DNA from 3 places in the Halomonas sp. 3F2F genome. Region 3 is predicted to be linked to each of the others. Evidence: predicted binding sites of a transcription regulator. Region 3 holds the regulator's gene; each other region holds the start of a gene.
The links. The regulator FNR, encoded in region 3, switches genes on or off when oxygen is low (the NO sensors DNR and NnrR bind a similar motif). The targets are predictions, from matches to a motif close to TTGATNTANATCAA.
Positions count from the first base shown of each region.

Region 1: the regulator FNR is predicted to act here: its motif matches at 1,267-1,280, upstream of INT21_RS12460 (DUF427 domain-containing protein).
Region 2: the regulator FNR is predicted to act here: its motif matches at 1,282-1,295, upstream of dsrO (sulfate reduction electron transfer complex DsrMKJOP subunit DsrO).

Region 1 covers NZ_JABUZE010000128.1:4,449-6,714, reverse strand. The annotation lists gene INT21_RS12470 (DUF4393 domain-containing protein) at 1-183, opposite strand, end outside; gene INT21_RS12465 (hypothetical protein) at 273-620, opposite strand; gene INT21_RS12460 (DUF427 domain-containing protein) at 838-1,161, opposite strand; gene INT21_RS12455 (DUF2235 domain-containing protein) at 1,307-2,266, opposite strand, start outside.
Region 2 covers NZ_JABUZE010000026.1:21,632-23,897, reverse strand. The annotation lists gene INT21_RS02460 (5-(carboxyamino)imidazole ribonucleotide synthase) at 1-126, opposite strand, end outside; gene purE (5-(carboxyamino)imidazole ribonucleotide mutase) at 139-651, opposite strand; gene INT21_RS02450 (XRE family transcriptional regulator) at 870-1,142, shown strand; gene dsrO (sulfate reduction electron transfer complex DsrMKJOP subunit DsrO) at 1,399-2,175, shown strand; gene nrfD (NrfD/PsrC family molybdoenzyme membrane anchor subunit) at 2,159-2,266, shown strand, end outside.
Region 3 covers NZ_JABUZE010000088.1:28,445-30,710, reverse strand. The annotation lists gene hemN (oxygen-independent coproporphyrinogen III oxidase) at 1-536, shown strand, start outside; gene fnr (fumarate/nitrate reduction transcriptional regulator Fnr) at 595-1,347, shown strand; gene ttcA (tRNA 2-thiocytidine(32) synthetase TtcA) at 1,334-2,266, opposite strand, start outside.

The DNA.
Region 1 (2,266 bases), on a different contig from region 3:
ATTTTTCTCTAAAGAAATTTTTGCTTTCTCATTGAGCAAGGCAACCGGCCAAAGAACTGTATTGCCCAAACCAACCACCGTACTTAATGCTTTTCCTGCTTGCTGAACACCGGGCTTTGCTAAGTCTCCATATATTTCCTTTAGCACTGCCGGTGATTCTACTATTTCTTTGATTATGTCCACGGGACTCTCCTTAAAGACTTAACGCCAAGTTTTGGGGCGCGCGTTAGCGCGTCCCAGCCGAAGGCGACAACAACGCCTTGTTATACGATTTACTTTGCCACTTGTTCCAATAGCCATAAGAACTCGTATTTAGCCAAGGATTTCAAGAGCAGTATAAAGTAAAAGCTTGCCCATACAGCTAAAGGGAAAACTACCGCGCTTGATGCGACTGCCACACCTTTACCAGCCTTATATTCTATTTTCGGATACAAAAATCTAAACCCATAAATAATAAGGGCAAGTACGCCTAAGAATATTGACGCAGACATCGAGTAAGCAAGTATGCCTGCAAACTCAAGATCATCTGTTTTGCTTCCAATAGCCAACAGCGTAATACCTGTGACTGAGGCAATCGAGCCTGCTACATGTAATGCTTCTATTGGTTTAATTCTATCCATGCTTTGACTTCGTATAACAGTGATTATACACCCTTCTACATAACATCAATGAACCTGACGACGTGTTCATTCAGGTTATACAGCCCTTTCTTAATAATTCATCCCATTGAAATAAAATGAAATTAAGTATAGCTAGGCAACATAACACAGATTATCGTGCCGGCTGCATAACACGGCAGAACCAGCATGCTGCTTTTGCCGAGAGAGCCGAAAGGCTTCATTCGTGCAGTTCCTTATAAAACGCCCCCCTACCCGCAATAGCCTCTATACCCGCAATCGGCTGCTCGTAGCTCCAGGCGATATCCTGACGTTCCCCCAACGAAAAATACACCGTATGTCCTTTAAACGGGCAATAGGTGGTGGTTTCTGACACGCTGAGTAAGTCCATTCGCACATCTTCACGAGGGAAGTAGTGGCGTGGTGGGTAGCCGCGTTCGCGGAGTTCAAGCGTATTGGTGGAATCGGCGATTAGCGTGCCATCAACATGCGCCTGCACGCGTTGGCTAATAGGGTGAAGCTCAATGCGTGGGGCGTTTTGCATTAGGTTTTCCCTGCTACGTTGTTCGCTCTAATGCTTCGATCCTAGCAGTTAAATTATATTTAGCCTACTTTGAGCACTTAGTTTTTAGTCGATATTGGTCACTTCATGACCTAGATCACTCATCACTTCCACGCTGCCGCCCGGCCTACTCCTCCGGTGGGGAAAGGTGGGCATCGGTCAAGGTACGTGGTCGATACTCACTCGCGGTATCGGCCCAGCGCTTCCAGACACTCTCATCGACTGAAATATTCACCGCTGGCAGCCCCTGCATGCCCTGCGCATACTGCCGGTAAAATCGGCCGTCGCCCTTGTATCTAAGGCGAGCATACTTGGCGTAGAGCCCGTTTAGAAAATCAGCAAACGAATCTTTCGGTGCCATTTTCCAAGCATCCTCTGCGACATTGAAGGGGGCCACTTTTAGGCCTACTTTTTGCGCCTTGGCTAACATCCAGCTCAGCGGTATGTCAGCCAGTGTGTCATCAACGCCATAGCCGCCGCCTACATTGGCGTGGGCACCGATAAACCAGCGTTGCTCGACGTTGCGATTGCCTGTTTTCTGCTTGCCATCCTTACTCGTCCAGAGCGATACGTTATACGCCGACCTGTGTTCGTCCAGCGCAGCCGCTTGATAGGCATGATCGACAATGCTGGAAAGCTCGGTATCGTGCCAATCGTATTTGCTTTTGAACAGGTTGGTTTCGGGCACGCCCAGTGCGCCAACGGTATCCCACACACCAATGAAATGAACCCTGGGCTGGCGGCTGAAGCGCTCCTTGAATTCTTTGCACACCTCAGAATCGGGGTGCAAATCACGGTTTCGATAAATACGTTCGGCCTTATCGAGCAGCCCTGGCGTGACGACATGCACTAGTCCGCATTTACGAATCATCCCCACCAGGCTTCTAGCGGTGTAGGCACCTCGGCTAAATCCAAATATCCAGATTTCATCGCCTTCACTGTAACGCCTTGCCAGCCAGTCATAGCCTTCCCGTAGGTTTTTGCTCAGCCCGTAACCGAAGGCTCCGCCGAAAAAGCGCTGAAATTTGGATGTCCCTACGCCGGGGTCGTAATAGAACCGCTGCCTGATACCGTCATCGTCATCATG
Region 2 (2,266 bases), on a different contig from region 3:
ATTACCTAGCGGATAGCCAGCCAATGCCAGCATACGACCAAGCTGGCCTGCACCGAGCACACCAATGTTCTTAACGATGCCAGCGCTTTTCGAACTACCAGAGCTTTTCGAGATACCAGAATTCATGGCCAGGATTCCTTAGTTCGCTTCCGCATCGGGGCGAGGGTCTGGGTTATCCAGCACCATTTGAGTTTGCTCAGCGCGGAAAGCCTCGACCGCTTCACGCACGTTGGTGTCCTGCAAACCGACAATCTGTGCTGCCAACAAGCCTGCATTGGTCGCGCCTGCTTTACCAATCGCCAGTGTGCCAACAGCGATGCCACCGGGCATCTGCGCAATTGAAAGCAATGAATCCAAGCCTTTAAGCGCTTTGGATTCCACCGGCACGCCCAGCACTGGCAGCGCCGTTTGGGAAGCCACCATGCCGGGCAAATGGGCAGCACCGCCCGCTCCCGCCACAATTACTTGCAAGCCACGTTCAGCGGCACTTTTAGCATAGTCAAACAACAAGTCAGGGGTACGATGAGCGGAGACGACGCGGGTCTCATAAGGGACGCCCAGCCGCTCTAACATCGCCACCGCGTGTTCCATGACAGGCCAATCAGATTTCGACCCCATGATCACGCCCACTTTGGGTGCGCTGTTCGACATGCAAAAACTCCTCGGCCAAAGGGCCTACTAAAGCAATCAAGCGTTTAATGTGCCGTGTGCCGCAAGCGGCTCACCAGGAAATTAGAAGGCGCATAGTCTACCAGAGCTAGTCGCTTAGAGCGCGTTTGTAAATAGATCGAAATTTTAATCAAAGTAGCATTGAAAAGCGCGCGACTTGGCGGCATTGTGTGTTTGTCATTTCAGACTGATGGAGTCCCATGAGTACGGCATACTCAACTGCTCACGCAGAAACGCTAGATCCTCCGCGAAGCAGCCCTGACCTCGATGTCAGGGATTTAGAAAAACGTACGCGCCTAATGCGTATCATTACCCGCCTGATCGCCGTATCAGATCTGGGAAGCCGCGAAATAGCCCGCCGGGCTGGGCTTCCAGTACAAAAGATCAGCGACCTGCTCGCCGGAAGGCTAGAGCACCTAGATATTGATGAACTCAATGTCTTGCGTCGCACGTTAGAGCTGGAGACGCCATAGCAATAGTTGCTACCTAACGTAATCATTCATCCCCTTTGTTTGCTAACAGGCTTGCCCGCTGGGCAGGCCTGTTTTTGTTTCAAAACAGCTAATTAGCGTTCCAGGATTAAGAGAACATTAAGAAACTCTCGCTAACCCATTGACACGTATCAATTTTTTATAATACCAAAGGCGTAACCTTAGCGTATCCAGATCACTCGCTGTGAAACAACGACTTGTTTCTATCAGCAACATCTTTATCAGCTAAGGAGGCGTTATGGACGCCGTTCGTCGGTCGTTGCTAGGCCAATTGGCCCGACTAAGCGCGGGCGCTGCGCTAGTGCCGCTATCCAGTCTTGCTCAAGCTGGCATTAATCAGCAGCCTGCCCGCCGCGAAGGCGACCCTAGCAAACGCTACGGCATGCTAATCGACCTTCGCCAATGCATCGGCTGCCAAGCCTGCACGGTGTCGTGCCATATCGAGAATGCTGCACCGCTTGGCCAGTTTCGAACCACTGTCTCTCAATACGAAGTGCAACACCAAGAAAGTGGTGAACTGGCAACGTTTATGCTGCCGCGGCTATGTAACCACTGCGAAAATCCGCCCTGTGTGCCTGTTTGTCCCGTTGAGGCGACCTATCAACAGCAGGATGGCATCGTTGTCGTCGATAGTGACCGCTGCGTCGGCTGTGCTTACTGCGTCAACGCCTGCCCCTACGATGCCCGTTTTATTAACGAACGCACTCAAACTGCCGACAAATGCACCTTCTGTGCTCACCGTTTAGAAGCGGGGCTACTGCCTGCCTGCGTTGAAAGCTGTGTGGGTGGTGCCCGCATTATTGGCGATATGCGCAATCCAGACAGCCAAATCAGCCGTCTGATCAACGAGCATCGCGACGCGCTCATGGTGCTTCAGCCAGAAAAAAACACCCTTCCCCAAGTGTTCTATTTAGGTATGGACGAACGATTCACTACGCGCCCCGTGGCAGAACCCGTGGCGCTTGAAGTGCTCGACCCACACGGCCAGGAGATGGGCTATGAATTCCACCATTGAACTACTCGCCCCACGCTATGACATCGCCTGGTATCCCTGGGCAGTGCAGTACTTTTTTATGATTGCGGTCTCCTACGCCAGCCTTTGGCTG
Region 3 (2,266 bases):
ATGCAGGCTATGTGCATATTGGCATGGATCACTTTGCACGACCTGACGATAGCCTAGCGATTGCACAGCGCAACGGCACCTTACAACGCAATTTTCAGGGCTACTCTAGCCATGCACAGTGCGATTTAGTTGGCTTAGGCGTATCCGCTATATCACGGGTTGACGACGTTTACGCACAAAACCCGACTCAGCTTGGCCAATATGAAGCAGCCTTAGATCAAGGTAAGCTGGCAACCGTCAAAGGATTAAGGTTAAATAAGGATGACCTAATACGAAGAGACGTGATTGAACGGCTAATGTGCGACATGCACATTGATCTAGCGGCAGTTGGAAGGCGTTGGCACATCGATGCTAGTGATTATTTTTCCACCGCAATTGAGCAATTGAAGACAGCTGAGCAAGACGGTTTAATCACTCGCCATCGGCAAGTTATTAGCGCCACCCCCACTGGGCGGCTGCTGATTCGCCATTTGGCGATGGCCTTTGATGCTCGCATAGCTGACCAGCCGACTCAGCGCTACTCTAAGATTGTATAAGCTTGTTGAGACGTCTTGCCTCTGGGCCTATGATGGCTAACGAGAAAGGGAGAATGATATGCCACACCCCGCCAGCCAACGACGCTCACTACTGCAAGAGGCGCGCTGTCAGACCTGTAGCCTAAGCTCGCTGTGTCTGCCGCTTGCCTTAGAGCTTGAGGATATGGGCCAGTTTGATGCCATCATTCGCCGCCGCGCACCGCTCAAAAAAGGCGAGCCCCTGTTTCGCCAGGGCGATCACTTCACCAGTGTGTATGCCGTCCGCTCAGGCAGCCTGAAACAGGTGACCAGCGAAGGGAACGGCAATGATCAGCTGACAAATTTCTACCTTCCCAGCGAACTAGTGGGATTGGACGGAATTGATGAAGAGCACTACCCCGGTAGCGTCATTGCACTGGAAACCACAACGGTATGTGAAATTCCATTTGATCGCTTGGACCTGCTTTCCGAAGAACTGCCCGAACTACGTGGCCAGCTTTATCGGAGCATGAGCAAAGAATTGCGGGATGACCGGCGCATGATGCGCTTGCTATCGCGTAAGACGGCCGATCAACGACTAGCCAGCTTTTTAGTCACCCTTTCAGACCGTTTTCGTCGACGTGGATACTCGCCTTATAGCTTCAGACTCTCCATGTCCCGCGCCGACATCGGCAATTACTTAGGCTTGGCGGTAGAGACGGTCAGCCGTATTCTTAGCCGCTTTCAACAGCAAGAGGTGGTGGCTGTTTCAGGGCGCGAGGTTAATATTTTAGATATGCGGCGCCTCATCACGCTAACTGAAGAGGAAGAACAGTCGGCTAGTCCACGCTAAGCGCCTGAATACGCCCTTCCATCAACGCCGCTTGTTTGGCTTCAAGGCCAGCAAAGTCAAATAAACGGCGGTCTGCTAGCTGGGAAGGCGCTACATTGGTCACCGCTTTAAACATGCTCTCTAGACGTCCTGGATGTTTTTTATCCCACTCAGCCAACATATCTTTGACAACTTGACGCTGGAGATTGGGCTGAGAGCCACATAAGTTGCAGGGAATAATCGGGAATTCCATTAGCCGAGCAAACTCTGCAATATCAGCCTCTTTGCAGTAGGCAAGGGGGCGAATGACAATATTCTTGCCATCGTCAGATAAAAGCTTGGGAGGCATTGCTTTCAAAGTGCCACCAAAGAACATGTTAAGAAATAACGTTTCTAAAATATCTTCACGATGATGCCCTAGGGCAATTTTCGTAGCCCCAATTTCCTCGGCAAACCCATAAAGAGAGCCACGTCTTAGTCGTGAGCAGAGCGCGCAGGTCGTTTTTCCTTCCGGGGTTTTCTCTTTCACCACCGAGTAGGTGTCACGCTCTAGAATGTGGTATTCAACCCCCATTTTATCTAGGTATTGGGGCAACACATGCTCCGGGAAGCCTGGCTGTTTTTGATCCATATTGACGGCGACCAGAGAGAAATTAACCGGCGCGTTGCGCTGCAGGTTAAGCAGTATCTCCAGCATCGTATAGCTATCTTTGCCGCCAGACAGGCACACCATCACCTTGTCACCTTCACCAATCATTTGATAATCAATGATGGCGTTGCCAACCTCTCGCCGTAAGCGCTTTTGTAGCTTATTAAATTCACGCTTCTGTTTAGCGGCGTGATGCTCGGATGGTGTCTGTGCGCTATTAACAGCAGGGCTGTCAACAGAAACAGTATCAGGCGCTGCGGGGTCAAAATAGTCAGGTTGTAGCATGGTGTA